DNA from 3 places in the Lysinibacillus sp. NPDC047702 genome. Region 1 is predicted to be linked to each of the others. Evidence: riboswitches for the same ligand, from Rfam matches in the RefSeq annotation. Region 1 holds a riboswitch; each other region holds the start of a gene.
What was found. A riboswitch is a leader RNA that binds a small molecule or an ion and turns the genes downstream of it on or off. The one in region 1 is predicted to bind thiamine pyrophosphate.
Positions count from the first base shown of each region.

Region 1 (7,021 bases):
CTCGCTGTTGTGCTCCTGGATGCCCCTTCGCTAAATCAGCAGCGTGTGCAGCAATTTTATACGTAATCACCCCTACACGAACATCCTCTCGATTTGGTAAGCCCAGATGCTCTTTTGGTGTCACATAGCATAGCATTGCCGTACCAAACCATCCAATCATTGCAGCACCAATAGCTGATGTAATATGGTCATAGCCTGGTGCAATATCTGTTGTCAGTGGTCCTAAAGTATAGAAAGGAGCCTCCTTACACACCTCTAACTGCTTGTCCATATTCTCTTTAATTAAATGCATTGGCACGTGCCCCGGTCCCTCCACCATCACCTGTACATCATGCTTCCAGGCAATCTGTGTTAATTCACCTAACGTTTCAAGCTCTGCAAACTGTGCCTCGTCATTGGCATCTGCAATTGATCCGGGACGTAAACCATCCCCTAACGAGAAGGCAACATCATATGTTTTCATGATTTCACAAATTTCTTCAAAATGTGTATATAAAAAGTTCTCTTGATGATGATATAAGCACCACTGGGCCATAATTGAACCTCCCCGTGACACAATACCTGTCACACGATTTACCGTTAGCGGTACATAACGTAATAGCACACCCGCATGAATCGTGAAGTAATCAACCCCTTGCTCTGCTTGCTCGATTAACGTATCTCGATACACCTCCCACGTTAAATCCTCAGCTATACCATTTACCTTTTCAAGCGCTTGATAAATCGGCACTGTTCCAACCGGCACCGCGGCATTACGGATAATCCATTCACGTGTCGTATGAATGTGCTTACCAGTCGATAAATCCATAATATTATCAGCGCCCCAGCGTGTTGCCCATGTCATTTTCTCTACCTCTTCTGCAATAGATGATGACACTGCTGAATTCCCAATATTGGCATTAATTTTCACATGAAAATTACGTCCTATAATCATTGGCTCTGCCTCAGGATGATTAATATTAGAAGGCATAATGGCACGCCCCGCCGCAATCTCCGAGCGAACATATTCAGGATCCATATTTTCGCGAATAGCTACAAACTCCATTTCAGGTGTAATAACTCCCTTTCGTGCATAATGAAGCTGTGTTACATTTTTACCTTTTTTAGCTCGCAGAGGATTTCTTGATAAATCCGGAAAGGTATTTTCCTTTATACGCGGATCATCCGCTTTGCGGAAACCATTATCCTCTGGTTTAATAGTACGCCCCACATACTCCTCTACGTCCCCTCGTTCTCTAATCCATTCACTTCGCAACGCTGGCAAGCCCTTCGTAATATCTACCTTATAGGCAGGGTCAGTATATGGACCACTCGTATCATACACATGGACTGGTGCATTTTCCTCTTCTCCAAAGCTTCCTGTCGTTGGACTTAATGCAATTTCACGCATCGGCACTAAAATATCTGATCTTGATCCCTCTACATAAACCTTTTTGCTACCATCAAAGCTTGACATAATGGTAATGTTCTTTTCGCTAATTGTTGTCATGACCCGCTTCTCTCCCTTATAGAAAATTCATACAAGGACCGAATCTAGCTCACCCAATAAAAATAAAAAAACCGAATCCAAAAAATTTTGGATCCGGCTATGATTGTAAAAGGTATAATTATCGCATTGTAAAGAGCTCGCAATAATTTCTTAACTTTCCCACGCTGGTATGAGCCAGATCAGGTCCAAAGGGTCAAGAAACCTCTATGCGTTTCCCTCTCAGCCTGACTCATCAGACTCCCCTAGTTAATGCTATTAAGTTTGATGCTAGTGTAACAGATATTGCTAAGAGATGGAAGCATCATTACTATTTTTTACTTTAGAGTTTATATTTTTGCTTCATAAACTCTAAACGCTTTACCTGCTCCGTTAATTCATGAATCGTTCTACTTAGTTGACCCAATGATAATTCTTGCAACTTAGATGCATCGGCTACTTCTTTTGTTTCCAACAAAACAGCCTCGGATGCCTCATTAGTTTGCTCTAATGCCGATAAAACGACGTTCGTGTTTTTGGACATTGTGTTTGTAACCTCAAAAACATTTTGAACATCTTCCTCAACTACTTTTACTGCTTCAAACAAATGATCTAGCTCATCACTAATAGCCATCACTAAATGAGCTCCCTCTTTAACTTCAACAGTACTATGGTCCATTTCTTTTAACACCGTCTCTGTCACTATTTTAAATTCATATATATGCTGACGAATATCTTCTGCCGACAGCTTTGTCATTTCCGCCAGTTTTTTCACCTCTTCCGCGACAATAGCGAAGCCTTTACCATGTTCACCTGCTCTCGCTGCCTCAATCGCCGCGTTTAACGCCAATAAATTTGTTTGATCGGCAATACTTTGAATAACACCTATCATTTCTTCGATTGTGCTATATCTTTCACCAAGAATATTCACATTATTTGCCGTATGCGTCACCAAATCTGCCACGCCATTCATCCGATCCGTAATCATTGCCGCTTCCGATTGACTTTGCTTCACAAGATTCGCTGTATTGGATGAGCTTTTCATAACGGAAGAAACAGAGGCTGATATCTGCATAATTCCTGCCGTCATCTCTTCAATTGTTTTAAAGGAATGTGTCGCTAGGTCTCTTTGTCGATCCACACTCTCCTCTATTCCCCCTGCACTTTCAATCAGCCTGTTACTTGAGTGCTGCACATTATTTCCTACCTCCTGTAAACTATCAGTGGCCTTAGAAATATCTGTGCCAATCCCCGAAAGGTTAAATATAATTTGATGCATGGATTGCATCATCTCTTTAAATTTGCTGCTAAAATCAGAAATATCATCATTTGATTCAAAGCTTATTTCATCCAATATATGTTGAGCTTCTGCCATATTTCCATCTGTAAAGGCTATTGTTGCTCGTTTCATGATAAATATTGGCTTCAGTGATTTTCGCATATACAAATACAATGTCGTCATCATAACGACACTCAATAAAATGACAATGCCTAAAAGTATAGGCAAGTACTTTGTTACAGCAGATTTTTGAATGCCATAAATAATGGAGCTCTCAATATCTAGTCCAACATATGCAACAATTTCACCATTTTCTGCTCTAACAGGTGCATAAGCAGAAATAAAATCTCCCCACCCCTCTACAGAAACAAACTCACTAAAGCCATTCTCATTATTGGAGATTGTTTTTACAACACTTTCATATGGAACATCCTCCATAATATCCCCAATTTGATAGGTTTCCTCACTAGTGAGATCTCCAGCATCCACCAGCACCATTGATTGTTTACCCTCAGGTGTTCCCTTGAATACATAGATATACGTTACATAATTGGTATTCAGTATTGTCGTAAGCTCCTTCTGTAAATCAAGATACAGCGAGCGATTATCTGGATTTTTAGCTAGCAACTCATATCTCTCTGAATCAAGCTGTCCCACAACATTTCTTGCTAGAATCATACTATTCTCTTTTAACGCTAACTCCACTATGTTATTTGTGCTCTTATAGACAATAAGTCCAAGAGCAACACTAAAAACAATCATAATAACGATTAATAAGATAATGAATTTCTTCCATAACTCTATACCTTTACGCAAAGCTATGATCGCCCCTTTCAATATTATTATCAAAAACCTATTTACCCTATGTATATATTTGAAATTACAATAACTAACAAACATCCTTTTATTTTCTAATTATTTTCTTCATTTTACTTTTGAAGCATAAAAAAAAGCAATAAGCCTTAAGCCTATTCCTTTTTTTACGTGATATGTTATGAAAGAAATAATAATTCCGCAAGATAAATAACAATTGTTACTGTAATACAGCTCACTATTGTTGAAAATAAAACAGTTTGAGCGGCTGTTGCTGACTCGATATCATACTCTAAAGCTAAACTTGAGCTATTTCGGGATGTTGGAAAAGCACTAGCGATAAATAATGATTGTGCCACTACCCCATCTAAGCCGAGTAAATAAATAATGAGTAAAGCAACTGCTGGTCCCAAAATCAGTCTTGTAAAACAGCTAATGATAACGGTTTTATTAAACATAGATTTAATTTCAAGCTGTGATAATTGTGCACCTAACGTGATTAATGCCACAGCAATAAAACCGTCTGCCACATGATCTATAGGAATTTTAATAAATTGTGGCACTGCAATATCGAAATAGTTCATCGCTACCCCTATAATAAGGGCATGAATGATAGGCATCTTAAGGAAATCCTTTACAATAGACATACCTGATTTTGTTGAGGAAATTAAGTTGTATAAGCCATATGTATAGGTAGTCATATTTTGGAATATCACAAGAATAACCTGTATCGCTACACCAATTGGCTGTGTCACGAATATCATTTGTGCAACAGGAATTCCGTAGTTTCCTGAATTAATAAGGACGACACTATTTTTAAACACCGCAGCCTCTGTTTTAACTAAACCAAGCCCTTTCGCTAAGAAATGACTTAGCACCATTTGACTGCCAATAAAAAGTACAATAAATATCGCAACTTCTCCCAGCACAGAGAACTCCACGCTTGTTTCATATAAATTAACAAAAACAGCAGCGGGCATGAAGCAATAGGTAATAAGCTGAGAGAGTGCTTTTAGATTGAAGCAAAATTTCTTTTGCAACATCGCGCCAAGCACAAGAAGCACTAAGATAGGAGCAACAATCTGGAAGAAAATCATACCGAGATATATCATAATGTGCCCTCCTTTCCTTTCTTATAGTAGTGCTGTTTTTTCGCTAGGTCAATCTGTCCAAAAGAGAGAATAGAACTAGCCTTCCCCAATAAAAAAGAACTGTCTTAAGTAACATTCATTACCTCTTAGACAGTTCTTCATTATTAAGCTAGCTTAAATCGATTAACAACCTCTTGTAATCCCTTTGAAATCTCATTCATATTATTGATGGATTCTGCCACCTTTTGCAGCTCCGCTTGTTGGTCGATAGCAGAGGCACTTACCTGTTCAGCTGATGCCGCTGTCTCCTCTGAAATAGCAGAAATACTTTGGATTGCCATAATTGCTTGATTTTTATGCTCCAGCATATTCGATAGCTTATCCATTAGCTTATTGATCGAAGAAGCGATAGAGCGTGACAGCTCACTGTTATCTTTAAATGCTACCTCTGTCCCTTGTACAGACTCATTTTGTGACTGCATAAGTCCTGCATTTGAAGCAATAACAGCAACGGTTTGCTGGGAGTTTGCAAGTATACTATCCACTGTTTGCTTAATTATATCTGTTTCATTTTTTGATTGCTCTGCTAGCTTTCGCACTTCCTCTGCAACAACCGCAAAGCCTTTGCCATGCTCGCCAGCACGAGCCGCTTCTATACTTGCATTTAAGGCTAATAAATTAGTTTGCTCCGTAATACCTTGAATAGATGCGATTATATGATTAATATTGGCGATATTAGATGCCAGAGACTCCATTTGCTGCTGAATACGGCCATTCATAGCATTTGTCTCTGCATTACGGTCACGTAAGCTTTCAACCTCTTGCATCCCTTTGTCAGTAGTAAGTCTCGTTTTATTTGATAGCTCATCCATTTCATTCGATAAAGCTGTAATAGCATCAATTTGATCGGATAAATCAATCATTCGATAGTTAGTCTCTTCTGTATCCTCAGATTGCTTAGATGCACCTTGAGCAATTTCATTTATTGCTACAGAGACCTCTTGACTTGAAGCTACTATTTCATTAAATGCCTCATGAACATGATTGGATGATTGGTTTAATAGTGTTGTAGAATTTAGCACTGTCTTTATAGCACTATTCGTTTGATCCAACATATTATTATAAGCCAATGCAACAGCTCCAATCTCATCAGCTTTAATATATTTCTCATCCACTTTTTGTGTTAAATCACCATCAGCTGCCGTTTCAATAGATGCACGTAAAAACTTTAATGGCTTCAATTGTCTATAAATAAATAAGGCACTAGCAGCAGACATTAAAACCACTATAATAATAGAGGCAGCGATTGTAAAAATAAATACCTGATTATAAGTCTCTAAAATTTTTGATTTAGGCAGAACCATTTGTACTGTCCATGTTTCATCAAGTCCCTCTAATACCATCGGTGAAAAAACATTAAATGAATTTTCTTTCAATTCTTCAGAGTCCATATACATGCTTTTTACTTCGCCACTATCCATCGTTTGTTTAATGCTTGTCCAATCTAAATGATCCTGCATATTTAATCCATCTAATGTAGTACCAAGGCTATTCGCTGTTAAAATACCTTTATTTGTAATAATAGCAGCGTAGCCGCCATCTGGCTTGACCGATTCTGTCAATTCAGTTAGATAATCGATGGATAAATCAGCCGTTAATATGCCGAAAAATGTTCCTGAAGCATTCACTAATGGAACAGAAATAGTTGTCATTAGGACCGTCTTTCCATTGACATTATAATCATAGGGCTCTGTTAGAACTGATCGTCCTTCGTCTTTTGGTACCCAATACCATTCGGACACACTTTTATCATCAATGCCTTCAATGGCAGCAGCAGTAATACCACCACCATCCTTACTTAAATAAGGTATAAAGCGATTTTTTGAATCAGTTAATGCAGCATATGTAGATGAATCTATTTTCATAGTATTCTGTTCTAATAAAGTCGTAAGAGCTATCGGTTTTACGTTTGCAATATTTTGTTCTAAGATAACGCCTACGCCAAGTAAATCATCATTATTCACTAAATTAGTTTCCATAATATCTAAAATATCATGTGCGGAAACCTCGCCTTTCTTCTCCATACTTTCAACAATACGTTTCGTTGTAAGTAAGGTAGTATTTGCTTTCTTAAAGCGTTCACTCATTTTTGCTGCAGAAAATTCAGCAGTTTCAAGTGTGGCACTTTCTGCATCATTAACACTCTGATTTTTTAATATAATGCCTGTTATCATCGTATAAGCAAAAAATAATAGTAAAAATATTCCTATTATTAGAGAAGATAGCTTTAAAGCGATACTTCTAGATTTTCTCATGACAACACCCCTCTTTTATACATAATAATAATAGATGGAACACTGTATCACAACAATA
Region 1 is NZ_JBNNMG010000005.1:133,244-140,264, reverse strand. Features, by position in the region: gene thiC (phosphomethylpyrimidine synthase ThiC) at 1-1,489, opposite strand, end outside; TPP riboswitch at 1,629-1,743, opposite strand; gene ACQKIM_RS04550 (methyl-accepting chemotaxis protein) at 1,809-3,560, opposite strand; gene ACQKIM_RS04545 (AEC family transporter) at 3,737-4,669, opposite strand; gene ACQKIM_RS04540 (methyl-accepting chemotaxis protein) at 4,813-6,963, opposite strand.

Region 2 (7,021 bases), on a different contig from region 1:
AAGAAATTTTAACCTCTCTAATCGAAACAGATGAGGGGGCACATTATCTTGGTGAAATAGCATTAGTTGCACACAAATCACCTATTTCGCAATCTGGTTTATTATTTTACAATACATTATTCGATGAAAATGCCTCTAATCATTTAGCTCTAGGTAATGCCTATGCCTTTTGCATTGAAGGTGGCAAAGAGATGTCCTCTGAAGAACTACTTGCAAAGGGACTGAATCATAGTTTGACACATGTGGACTTTATGATTGGTTCTGAGCAAATGAATATAGACGGCATTACAAAAGATGACCAAACAGAACCTATTTTCCGCAATGGGAATTGGGCAATTTAAATAATTCATTCCTACTAATTTTCTTCTAGGTAAGGTATGTTATTGATGTCATAAATTATCCTTAGATTTTCCTAGTAACCTATTGTATAATTAATTTAGATAATATACTTGATTATTTTTAGTAAGGAGGAACTTTTATCATGTTTTTAACGACTGTCCTAGGCTTTTCAGCCGTTCTATTAATTGCTACGGCATTCTTCATCCACTATCTACAAGTTGGTTTAGATTCTAAATCTTCAGTCACTGTAGATCCAAAACCAAAAGAAAAATATTAATATTATTGAAAAACAGCTGCTTTCTAGTAGCTGTTTTTTTATGAACTTTCTTTCGATTCGCTAAATAATTTACTAAACTTCTTTCTTTTTCGTAAAAATTGCGTGAATATTGTCATTATTATTTGCATATTTAAAGTTTTGCTCTAAAATATTTTTGTAGGGAAGGGAGCAAACTTTCATGACAATGTTACAAGATATTCTGAAGTTTAATGTAGATTTCGTTCAAGAAAAAAAATATGAGCCTTTTATTACAACTAAGTATCCTGATAAACGCATCGTTGTTTTATCATGTATGGATACTCGTCTTGTAGAGCTATTACCTAAAGCGATGAATTTACGTAATGGTGATGTAAAAATTGTTAAAAGTGCTGGCGCATTAGTAAGTCATCCTTTTGGTGCAATTATGCGTAGTCTACTTGTAGCAGTTTATGAGCTGCAAGCAGATGAGGTGTATGTTGTTGGCCATTACGACTGTGGTATGAGCGCAGTCGATCCTGAAGCAATGCTTAGCAAAATGGTGGATCGTGGAATTAATCCAGAGACTATCAAGATGATGGAATACTCTGGTCTAGATTTAAAGGAATTTTTACGTGGCTTTGGCGACGTTGCGACAAGTGTAAAGAAAAGTGTTGATACTATTCGCAATCACCCATTAATGGTGAAGGATGTTCCTGTCCATGGATTAGTCATTGATCCAAATACAGGCCGTCTTGATTTAATCGAAGATGGCAGTTATTATCAAGGCTAAACACCATTTTTATACTCTGCCAAAACTTTGAGACAAAAGATCAACAGTCAATGCAGATAGAAAGAGTCTATCCTTCATTGTTTGAAAGATAGACCCTTCTTTTATTCATCCTCTAAACAGGCATACATGTAATGATCTACCCATTGACCATTGATATACAAAAGCTTTCTTAACAATCCCTCACGCTGAAATCCTGATTTTTCTAATACTCGAATAGAAGCACTATTTTGCGTTGAAACATAGGCCTCTACACGATGTAAGCCTACTTGCTCAAACGCAAAACGCACGACCATTTTCACAGCCTCTGTTACAATCCCTTTCCCAATATAAATCTCATCCATCGCATAGCCGACAAAAGCACTTGAGTAAGGTAATCGTTTGACTGCGTAAAGCGCAATATGCCCAATTAGATTATTAGTTCCTGGCTCATAAATACCAAAAGTAAATTCCCTTTTCGAGTCCATTAAGTATAGGCTTTCTTGAATTTTTTTGTATTGGGCATCAACTGTATAATATTCCGGTCGTTGTAATGGCTCGTATGTAGACCAAAAGTATTTATTACGGCTTACGAGACCAGTTAAACTTTGTGCATCTTTTTCTTGGAATGTGCGAATGTAGCATTTCTCTCCTTGAATTGATACCACATTTCCACCCTTTTTCCTTATTAAATTCCAAATTTTAAGCACCATTTTTCCACACTAGCCTTCCGATAATTGTCTTACTTGTTACTTGCTTCACCCAAAAATCAGTTAGTCACTTTATTGTATGTAAAAAAAGATGCTGCTACAACTAAAACAGCTCGTCTTGTTTGCACAGCATCTTACAATTATTATTTTGTTTTTTTCTTCTTCGAATTATCATTTAGTACTTCAAGGTTTGGTGATTCCTCATCCTCTAACTGAGCCTTATCTAAAACATTTGTTAAATGAAGCCCGCGCCTTTGTGCTTCCCGTTCAATATGCGCTATTGTTTCTTGCAGTACCTGCACACGTGCATATTTTTTATCGTCCCCTGCAACTAGAATCCATGGCGCATTCTTTTTGTCTGTTTTCTCAAACATATCATTTGCTGCTTCTACATACTTAGGTGTTTTCTCACGATTACGCCAATCTTCCTCTGTTAACTTCCAAGCCTTATAAGGGTTTTGCTCACGTTCAGTAAAACGTTTGAGCTGCTCTTCATCTGAGACATGGAGCCAAAACTTGATGATTATGTAATCCCCTGCAGTTAAGATCTTTTCAAAGTTATTAATCTCCTCAAAAGCTCGTGACCATTCATCCTTTGTTGCAAATCCTTCAATACGTTCCACTAAAACTCGTCCATACCATGAACGATCGAAAATAGCTATTTGTCCATGTTGTGGAAGCTTTCTCCAAAATCGTTGTAAATAGTTGTAGCGCAGTTCATGGGGCTGAGGTGCAGAAATTGGATGTACCACATAGCCTCGCGGATCAACACGTTCAATTAAACGTTTGATGGCCCCTCCCTTACCTGCTGCATCCATACCTTCAAATACTAATATTAGCCCAATTTTATTTTTTAATAAAAATTGCTGTGCATTTAACATTTCATATTGGAGTACTTTTAATTTCTTTTTATACATTTTTTTATCTAGTTCAATAGATAAATCTAAATCTGTTAAATTTTGAGCCATTAAAACTTCACTCCTTCTATTTGGATTATTCCTATTGTACTAAAGAATCATTTAGATGCCTATACAAATGGTAAATTGTAGATAGTTTATATGAAACAACGCGATACATTATTGGGAATTTCCGTTATAATGGAAAGAGTGCAGTCCTATACTTAATTGTCTTTTCCCTATACAATTTAATACGAAGGGAGAGGAAAACATGCCTCAATTTATTTTGATGACAATCACTTATATTGTCTCAGTCATCCTAACCTTTTCATCCTTTTTCATGAAAATAAATGGTCAATCTTCGTTAGACATCTCTAATCGTTTTCCTGTTGTATTTGCACCTTTTAATGTCAGTCATGTAATTTGGATCGTCATTTACATGTTACTTGGTTTTTGGTTAGTCATGAATTTTAAAAAGACAACAATTAAACAGACTGTTCTTTTTAGCAGCATATGTATATTGCAGATAATCACGATAGTCGTTTGGCATCAGGAGCTATTTATCGCATCTCTTGGCAATACACTACTTTTAGTTTTCTGTGTGTTTTCGCTGTACAATACATATCCTCTAAGCGATAAATCGTTGGCAGGACGTATCCCTTTCTCTATTTATTATGCATGGTCGACATTTATTTTGATGACAGATACAAGCTTTACATTGACAGCTTATGGATGGAACGGCTTTGGTCTTAGCAACCCTCTATGGGCAGTAATTTTATTGACAATCGGTGTTGCCATCGCATTACATATGCGCTTCCATCATTTCGATATTATGTATCCATCTGTATTTATTTGGGCTTATATCGGAATCGCGTTACATAATGGTTTTGAAGAGCTACTTGTAACAACAGCTGCTTTATTTTTATGTGGTGTACTATTAGTCGGTATACTTTTCATAAAAAAAAATCCTGCCTCCCCCAAATAATTGGGCAGCAGGATTTTTAATTTATGCCTCATCCAATGAAGTTAAAATAATTGGTTTGTCTTTTGTCACAATAATTGAATGTTCGATTTGGGCAACTAGTGATTTATCTGGAGTAACGAATGTCCAGCCATCACCAGCTTCAACAATATGCTCTGCTTTTGCTGAGATAAAAGGCTCAACCGCAAGTACCATGCCCTCTTTCATGATTGTAGAATCCCATGCATCATAATAGTTTAAAATATGATTTGGCTCATCATGTAAGGAAAGCCCTAAGCCATGACCTGTTAGGTTCATAATGACTGTTAAATCATTAGCATATGCTTCACGCTCAACAGCTTTACCAATTTGATTTAATTTTGATCCAGCCTTTACTTTTGTCATGGCACGATCAAAGGCACTTTTTGCCACACGACAGAGCTTTTCTTTATCTTCGTAGCCTTCTCCCACTACAAATGAAATGCCTGTATCTGCAAAGTAGCCATTTAATGAACCAGATACATCGATGTTGACGATGTCTCCTTCTTTAATCACGCGTTTTCCTGGAATACCATGTGCTACCTCCTCGTTGACACTAATACATGTGTATCCTGGGAAGTCATATTCTCCTTTAGGTCCAGAAATTGCTCCTGCCTCAGCAAACATACGGCCAGCAATTTCATCGAGTTCAAGTGTTGTTACACCAGGTTTTGTCGCAGCCTTCATTGCCTCACGAATTTCAGCACAAATACGACCGATTTTTTTAAAGGCTTCAATCTCTTCTTGCGTTTTTACAATCATTTTTAACGTCCCTTTCATCTAATATCTACTCTTTAATATAACATAACTTGTTTGACATAAAACGTTAAACGCTTTAAATATTGTATGCCCTCATAAATTGCAAAGTGCTAAAATGTAGCAATATTTCACAGCGAGTAGTTAAATACGATACAAAAACCCTCCACTACTGTGAAGGGTAGATTATTTATGATTTTCGCTGCATTAATTGTGGTGCTGCTGTAAATAACAGAACACCAACAATGGCAGTTAAAACTGTTGCTGGTAGCATATATGTTCCATTATAAATAATTGAATAAATCCATGCATTTTGATCGCCAGCATACTCCGAGAAAAATACAGCGCCAGCAATGGTATGTGCTGCATAGCGTAAAAATCCTGCTAATACAGTTCCAACAATAATATATACCGCCATTTTCGTTTTGTTTAGATTGTTTGCAGCCTCAAGAACTGGTTGACGTACGATTGCAGCCAAGCCTACTATTGTGAAGGCAACGCCATAATCGAGTAAGCCTTGTAACCAATGCACAACTGTAGCACCAAACATTGTTTGCATAACACCAATAAGTAAGCCCGTTGTCAGACCAGGTAAAAGACCCCAGCGAAAGGCTATTAAAATTATTGGTACCATCACTAGACTAACAGAGCCGCCTTGTGCCCATACTTTAAAGGAAATCTGATCAAGCACAAGGCCAATCGCTGCGAATATCGCGATCTCCACAAGCATTAAAAGTCTTTTTTTGTCCATATTATTCTCTCCTTTGTTCCGATGTAGGATACAAGAGCAGGAATAGAAATCAAATTACTTTTTGACTCTATCTGGCAAAAAAAAACAATGCCAGGACAGAGCCTCACATCGTACAAGTGTCGGTTTCTATCCACATCCCTACGCAAGTGTTAACTTACAGGTTCAAAGAGTTAAGGCATTACGTGCCTAGTCTCAGCTGACATCATCAGCTCCCCTTGTGGTCGTTACATCTTTTTTATTTGAACAACCTCATTGTACGCAAACATGGATATGATTACAACTCTCTTTCACAATATTTTTTGAAACTTTGCTGTTTTTCATGCGTAAATATTAAAAAAGGAGGTACAACTATGGAGAACCAAAAAATTTTATCTGCCTTTAGTTATCTCAGCGTTTTTTTTGCACCCTTTATTGTGCCATTAATTGTTTACTTTGTTTCTAAAGATAGCGACGTAAAAAGACACTCTATTCGAGCACTTATATCGCATTTAATCCCGTTTGTATTTGGTATCATCTTCTTTGCTGTCTTTGTCTTCTCAACCATATCGTTTAACACCTTTGATCCACAATCAGGTAGCAATACGTTTATGATCGTTTGGTTTGCATCATTTGCCATTTACTTACTTGTCTCACTAGGGATTGTTATTTGGAATATAGTGCAAGCTGTTCGCGTTATTCGTTAATGTTTCATTTTTAATATCAATTTCGCCTTGGCGTAATTGCGTCCGGATTTTGAATTGTGCAGGCACAATTCATTCTTTTGAAAATCCGTGACATCCGCTGGAGGCTTTGGGCCAACAGATGTTTTTTGTGCGAAAGCGTAGTGCTAACGCAGCGGCAGCAACATGATGTTTTTTGTGCGAAAGTGTAGTGCTAACGCAGCGGCAGCAACATGATGTTTTTTGTGCGAAAGTGTAGTGCTAACGCAGCGGCAGCAACATGATGTTGGTCACTCAGTTGTGTGTTGCTGTCGCTTCGCTTTCGCACAGATAAATTGCCACAGGACGTGGCGTTCTTAGACTGAGTTCCTCTATTTCAGTAGGTGTTTGGACACCCACTGAAAAGAAACCAAAACCGCATTCATCTCACCCTATAGAGGTGGGAGTCTTCTGCTGAATGAAGATAAACAGGTAGAACTTTTAGTAAAAGGAGCTGTTTTTTTATGAAAGTATCTAAAGTTGTCAAAACCGCCGTAAAATTAGCACCTATCGTTATACCAATTGTCAAAAAAGTAATTGCTGCGAAAAAAGGAGCCCCCTCTTCTCCAAAAAACAGCTATAAGAAATAATACATCCCAAATAAAGAATCTGCTCATCTTTTTCCCAGCAGATTCTTTTTTTTGACTCTATAACTTTTTTCTAATTTGTACTTGGCATAGCAGATTTATATTAAAATAGGGTTTAGCACTACAGATGAGGGGTTGTTAAAAATAAATAGTGAAAAACAATTAATGAGCTTGGTTAAGGCAGCACAGGTTCTTACTTCAACACTCGATATTAACCAAGTATTAGAAAAATTAATGAATGAGGTACTTCATGTGATAGACGGTGCTGATGCAGGGGTATTGT
Region 2 is NZ_JBNNMG010000014.1:31,294-38,314, forward strand. Features, by position in the region: gene ACQKIM_RS09585 (aminopeptidase) at 1-341, shown strand, start outside; gene ACQKIM_RS09590 (hypothetical protein) at 482-616, shown strand; gene ACQKIM_RS09595 (beta-class carbonic anhydrase) at 795-1,364, shown strand; gene ACQKIM_RS09600 (GNAT family N-acetyltransferase) at 1,466-2,053, opposite strand; gene ACQKIM_RS09605 (polyphosphate kinase 2 family protein) at 2,194-3,018, opposite strand; gene ACQKIM_RS09610 (hypothetical protein) at 3,218-3,931, shown strand; gene map (type I methionyl aminopeptidase) at 3,953-4,708, opposite strand; gene thiT (energy-coupled thiamine transporter ThiT) at 4,893-5,453, opposite strand; TPP riboswitch at 5,572-5,679, opposite strand; gene ACQKIM_RS09625 (DUF4870 domain-containing protein) at 5,804-6,136, shown strand; gene ACQKIM_RS09630 (hypothetical protein) at 6,616-6,741, shown strand; gene ACQKIM_RS09635 (helix-turn-helix domain-containing protein) at 6,874-7,021, shown strand, end outside.
Region 2: linked by a shared signal. The riboswitch ahead of thiT (energy-coupled thiamine transporter ThiT) and the one ahead of thiC (phosphomethylpyrimidine synthase ThiC) in region 1 are both predicted to bind thiamine pyrophosphate.

Region 3 (7,021 bases), on a different contig from region 1:
TCTAAAGTTGCAGCATGCTCGATTTTAGAAGTGATGATATGAAACGGGCGCATTTCATTTGAAAAGAAATATCCTTTCAATGCGGTATTAATCGACTCTGTACCGCCAGAAGTAAAAAATATATCTGTCTTTTCTGCATTGATTACTGTGGCAACATTTGAGCGTGCCTCTTCCATTTTTAATTTCGCTAACTGTCCAAAGGAGTGCGTGCTAGAAGGATTACCAAATAGCGTTATATTTTCTATCATAGTAGAAGCCACCTCCTCCCGAAGAGGGGTAGTGGCATTATAATCAAAATATCTTCCTATCATAAAAGCCTCCTAAGCTGCCGAACGTATTTGCTCAAATAACTCATGTAAAATATTCAAACAATGCATTTGAGGAGGCTCCAACTCCCCTAGCATTTTATCAATCTCATGTTGCGGTTGCTGCTTAATTTCTTCTATTGATTTATTAATGATATATTCTGCAAATATATCAGCCGTTGCTAAGGATGTAGCACAACCATATGCTTTATATTTTGCATTATTTACCATTCCGGATTCTACCTTTACACTCATAAAAATTGTATCTCCACAAACAGAGTTACCAATTTTTAATTCCATATTTGCATCAGCCAGTTCACCAGAATGTCGAGGGTTACTAAAATAATCAATAATGATAGAATTGTACATGCTTAGAATCCTCTCTTATACTTCTGCCATTTCATTTTTTTCTTCTGCGGCATCCATATGCTTCTCTAAATTAATGGCACAACAACCTATTTCTGCACCCGCTACTCTAGAAAGATATACCACCTTCTGACCATTTCTTCCGCATTCACATGTATTTTCTTTCTTTAAATACACTAAATCCTCAGTTTGAATAAATCCTGGATATGACAAGGATGTAGGGTCAAATATTGCTAAAACACCCCTTTTTCCTTGTGGTACTTCTTCCGCTAAATTTTTGGGATTTCTTAATGAAAAATGAACCCAAGGTGGTACATGTTTAGACTGTTTCTCACACTCGATAGCTAAAATATTAGATTCAACTAATCCATACATATCCCTTATATTTTCTTCAGGAATACCTAAAAATTCAGCACATTCTTTATTGTATTGTTCTCTAGGTATCTCCATACCAGAAAAGCGTTTCCAGCCTCCTAGATTGATAATCATCGTCTTTTGATCTAACTTCAAATGAATATTATTTGTTTTTAAATAATTGACCAGTTTATAAATTAAAAATGGAGGTCCTACGATGTGGCGTGTATGAATGTTTTGCCATTTTTCTAAAGTTTCTATTGCCTCTTTAGGCTTGAAGGATGCTCTCTTAACAAGACATCTTGTTGCATCAAACAAACCTGAGAGCATATTTAATACTTTTACCATTCCCATCTCTGGCATTTCTTCTGGAGAAGGGAATAAAAAGAGACCAGCTCCACGAGAGAAGGCAAACATCTCTCTATACATTGCGTATATACTAAATACGCAATTGTTTAATGTTTCAGCATCCCTTCTCGATATACTTGGGATACCACTTGTTCCTGTACTTCGCATTTCAAATTCTATGTTCTCTAAAGATGTTGATAATAATAAATGAGAGTCAGGTCTTTTAAAACTTGTTACCGGAATAAGTGGAATTTTTTGTATATCATCTAAACTTTGTATATCAGCAGGTGTAACGCCGCTATCCTCGCATAGCATTCGATAAAAGCTATTGTTTTCATAATGATGTTTAAAATTTTGGGAGATTAAATAACCCTTTAATTCATTGACTTTTTCTTCATCCCATTGAAATAGCTGTTGAGTTGACCCAATGACTGCTGTTACTGGATTAATACCTAATTCTTTTAAATTTTCCATTGCTGCTTGAATAGTTACCATTACATTTCCTCTCCTTTTTAATATCAATTTCTCTCGGGTTTTCAGCTTATGACCTCTTCATGTAGACCAGTAATTAGCCGTTATTACAGGAATTATTAGGGGAATATCAACCATATATAAGGCACTAATTATTACAATTTTTGTCATACAGTTGACATAAAAAGATTAACATAAGAACAAATGATGTAACCCCTAATTCACTACAAGAAAAAAAGTAAATTCCACAAAAAAACTTGTGGAATTTACTAATTGATTACTTAATTATTATTGCAAAATATTTATCATTTATTAGTTTAAGAATAAACCATTGGTCCACTATTTAGTGTAATCCTAACTAATAGCAAACCATTTTTCTTTGTGATAGACTGTACTATATTTGATTAGAAAAGGGGGGTATTCGATGACCCAGCAGAAGTCTAATAAGGCGGCTTTGTATATTTTAATGTTTAATATGTTTATCGCAATGGGGAGTATTGGAATTATTATTCCTGTCATGCCAGAGTATTTAAGAATATTTGGTGCTGCAGGACAAGTTTTAGGCATGCTTATTGCAACGTTCGCCTTAGCTCAATTCGTTTTTTCTCCAATTGCTGGGAATCTTTCGGATCAGTATGGTCGAAAAAATCTTATAATTTTCGGGCTTATACTAACAGGACTTGCACAAATAGGTTTTGGGCTCTCTACAGAAGTTTGGATGCTCTTCTTGGCACGCTTTTTAGGTGGCCTTGGATCAGCCTTTGTTGCACCTCCTATTATGGCATTTGTGGCAGATGTTACAACATATGAAGAACGAGGCAAAGGGATGGGGATGCTTGGTGCTGCCATGTCTCTTGGGTTTATGATTGGACCAGGTATTGGTGGATTCTTATCGCAAGTCAGCTTACATTTTCCATTCTATACGGCTGGAGCTGCGGCTATTTTGGCTGCTATTTTATCGTTCTTTTTATTACCATCTACCAAACCAAATGCAGCACAAAAAATGCATAAGCAAGACAATCTCGCAAAACAAATGGTACGTTCAGTACATATGCCTTACTTTGTTATGCTTATTATTATGATGGTATTCTCGTTCGGAATTGCTAATTTCCAAACGACTTTATCATTATTTGTTACAGATAAGTTTCATTATACACCCGGAGATATTGCTATTATTTTAGTAGTGGGTGGTGCTTTTGGTGTAGTTGTACAAATGTTTGTCATTACCCCACTCTTTAATCGCTACGGTGAAATGAAGGTCGTATTAGTCAATTTATTTATTGCAGCTGTATCTATTTACTTAATATTATTCGTTTCTGGATTTGCCCTTATTTTAGTTGTTGCAACAATCTTCTCTACAGCTACAACATTAATTCGTCCTGCTGTCAACACACTGATCTCCAAACTTGCTGAAAATGAGCAAGGATTTGCAGCAGGTTTAAATAATGCTTATATGAGCCTTGGGAATATGATTGGTCCAGCATTGGCAGGTATTTTATTCGATTGGAATATGAATAGCCCTTATATATTTGGTGCTATTATTTTGATGGCTTGCTTCTTCCTTGCCCTTATTTGGACAATGAAAAAAGCACCACATCTTATGCAGCCCGATTCTAAATAGTCTGAAAAATCATTGACTATTATTAGCAGTATGTTACATTTATCTTGTTACGATGTTATACACAAATTAAATAATTTTTACCACTAGGGGAGTCTTTAAAAGGCTGAGACATATATTGTCATATATGGACCCTTTGAACCTGATCTAGTTCATACTAGCGTAGGGAAGTGGCGACATCTTGCTTTTTAATATGTAAATGCAAGGCCGCTTCCTATTGTTTTCAGGAAGCGGTCTTTTTGTGTTTAACCAGTTTAGCAGCGATAACCATTCATTTAATATTTCAAGGGAGTGTTACTTATGTCAATTCGAAAATTAACAATCATGGCCTTATTAGTTGCAATTGCTGTAGCAGGTTCTACCTTCGTTTCAATTCCAACAGGGATTGCGCGAGCTTATCCAATACAGCATGCCATCAATGTCATTAGTGCCATTCTACTCGGTCCAGTACCAACCATCATCATTGCCCTTGTCACGGCAATAATTCGTATTCTAACAGGGACAGGCTCCCTATTAGCCATTCCTGGAAGTGTCATTGGCGCATTTTGTGCAGCATTAGCTTATAAATACAGTGGCAAACCTTGGCTAACAGGTGTCGGTGAAATAGTAGGAACTGGGATCATCGCTTCCCTCATAGCAGTACCATATGCATATATCTTAATGGGAACATCTGTCGCAGCAATGTTTTTCATGCCTGCTTTTTTGAGCTCTAGTATTATTGGTGCTATTTTAGGTGTGGCCGTTGCTAGTAGTCTACGAAATACTGTACTTATTAAAAATTTCCATTAAATGAACAGGGATTCCTTCAATTCTATTTTGATCGGAAATCTCCTTTATTGGATCACTTCCCCCTAATTTATGAGATGAACTTCCCCTTTTCAAAGAACCACCCAATCATATACAAAAAACAGTGCAAAATAATCAATCATTTTGCACTGTCATTTAATCCAATTTATCGTTTCTTCATGCCCTTTAATAACTGAGCAACATTCGTATCCTCTGCCTGTATGGTTTTATTCTCTACAAGCGACTCTTTCTTCTTCGACTTAGCAAAGATGCCCCAGCCAAAGCGGCGAATCGTAATATCGATGAAGAAGAATAACATACCTGCTAATATAAGCCACGTTGCTATATTTTGCCGGTCTGCCCCTTTCTTCGTAAATTCACGAAATACCTCCTTCGGTTCTTTCAAAACAGAGCCACCCGTTTGCTTTGTCAGTTCTTCCACCAGCTTATCATTTACTGGTTGTAATTCATATTCAGCACTATAAGGTACACTTATCCCTGCCTGATAAATAGCTTGATCTTCATCAGCAATACGGAAGAAAATGAGTCCTGGCTCTGCTTGCACAACTGCCCGAACCTGTGAGGCTGAAATGGCCTCAAGCTGTGTTTCAAGTTCTTCTCCTGCTTCATTGACAGCTACAATATCTAAAAATGCTGCTTCGTTGGTAGGATCTGTAATAATAAATGAACCATCCGATTCTAAACGTACATCGTAGGCAATGTCATTATAGCTTGGTAGCATTTGAGATATAAGCGTTTGCCAAAATGTTCCCCAATCCTGCCATCTTGCCCAGTCACCTGTCCATTTACCTGTCGAATCGGAAGTAAAGGCAAATGTCTTGCCAAGGCCATATTGCCATTGAGCCAGCACCGGATCCTCTTTCTCACTTTCCGCAATTACAGAGGCACCCTGTTTCGCTGTTGTTCCGATATAAGCATTCATTTGAGGTACACCATTTGCAAATAACTTGTTCCAACCAGATGCGTTATAGATGGCTGGATAGAAGGGGTTATCCTCAATATATGTGCGTGAAATCATTGCCGTTTCACGGGATAAAATAGAAGGTATGGTCTGCTCATCAACAACATCATAAAATCGCCCGCTACCCAATTCACTAAGTGCTTCAAGTAAATTGGCATCTGCATCTTGTCCAATCGCTACAGTTGACAATGTTACGCCATTTTCTTTTCCTTCAGCAATTAAGTCTTCATAATTCCCTGACTGTGACTGTCCATCCGTTAATAGAATAATATGCTTTCGCTGTAGTTTTAAATCTGCTAAGTTCTCATAGGCCTTAGCGAGTGATCCATAAATCTCTGTCCCACCGCCTGGCGTTACTGATAAAATCGTATCTACTGCTTCTTCCTTATTGCCAAGTGGTCCTGTTTCGATAATTTCCCAAGGTCGATCATCGAAGGCAATGAACCCAAGCGTATCTTCATCTCGTAACATTTCAACAGAACGAGCTGCTGCCTCCTTAGCTAGCTCTAGCTTCGCTCCGTACATACTGCCAGAGCGGTCTAGTACGATAACCAGTCCTAATGAAGGTAATTGTTCCTTTCCTTTAATTTCCATTTCAACAGGTAGTAAAGTTTCGATTGGCGTTTTAAAATAGCCACCCAAGCCAAAGCTATTTTCACCACCAACCATCGTAAAGCCAACGCCAAAGTTTTTTACTGCCTGCTCTATAACATTCATTTTGGCCTCGCCCACTAGATGTCCTGGCACATTATCAAAAATAATAGCATTATACTGTAGATAACTAGAAAGCTCATTTGGCAAACTTCGAGCATCTATAACATCAAAGGAGATAGATTGTCTACCAAGAGCGGCTGCAATAGGTGATGCACTATCATAACCGTTAACAATTAATAAATGTGGTTCACTTTGTACCATTGTTACGCTTGTTAGTTTATTATTTTCAAAAATGGCATCCTGCTCAACCTGTACAACAGCTTCATACTTTACAAGACCCTCTGCTGTAGCAGTATGTTTATACGTAAATACATTGGAGCCTTGTGCAAGCTCTACAGCCTCACGGTGAACAAGTTTGTCGTTTTCATATAATAGAAGCTCCCCTTGACTAGCAGCTGTCGCATGAACTTCAGTAACTAATTGCTGCTGCTCACCCACATATGCAACTTGTGGGGTTACAAAGCTTTTCAGTGATATATCTGTAGAAACTGGTTGATGAAATGGAACAACATCAACACTTATATTGGAGCCTTTAAATTTCGATGCAAGCTCTAAAGCATTCCCTTTTGTTTCATTGCCATCTGTTAGAAGTACCAATCGTGTTGCCTTTTTTGAATTAACAATCCCCGAAGCAAGCTGGAGACTTTGTTCAATATTTGTTTGATCTGTTGCTCCTATATTTGTAAACTTCGGCACTTCCTTTAATGATTTCGATAAAATCGCTTCTGTTTGCAGTGTTGATGAAAAAGAATAAATCCCTGCAAGTTGTTCATCCTTTTTCGACTGTAAACTTTCCTCTATAAATTTAACCATCTCACCATCTGTGCCATTCATAGAAGCAGAACGGTCTACCATAAATAATATTTGTTCTTCCTTTATAGGTAATAAAATATAAGGACCTGCAAGCGCAAAAACTAAGCAGCTAACTGCTAGAATACGAAGTCCTAGCACTGTTATATGGCTCTTTTTCAAGCGCTGACGTTCTCGCCAATAGGTCCAGCCAAAATACATTAATAATGGGAGTAAAAGCAACAATGCTAATGGCATATCAATTCGTAAATCCACGTCGTCGTTGCA
Region 3 is NZ_JBNNMG010000027.1:17,686-24,706, forward strand. Features, by position in the region: gene ACQKIM_RS14110 (cysteine desulfurase family protein) at 1-311, opposite strand, end outside; gene ACQKIM_RS14115 (iron-sulfur cluster assembly scaffold protein) at 321-674, opposite strand; gene ACQKIM_RS14120 (LuxE family acyl-protein synthetase) at 690-1,868, opposite strand; gene ACQKIM_RS14125 (MFS transporter) at 2,269-3,465, shown strand; TPP riboswitch at 3,541-3,648, shown strand; gene thiW (energy coupling factor transporter S component ThiW) at 3,763-4,251, shown strand; gene ACQKIM_RS14135 (VWA domain-containing protein) at 4,415-7,009, opposite strand; gene ACQKIM_RS14140 (vWA domain-containing protein) at 6,993-7,021, opposite strand, start outside.
Region 3: linked by a shared signal. The riboswitch ahead of thiW (energy coupling factor transporter S component ThiW) and the one ahead of thiC (phosphomethylpyrimidine synthase ThiC) in region 1 are both predicted to bind thiamine pyrophosphate.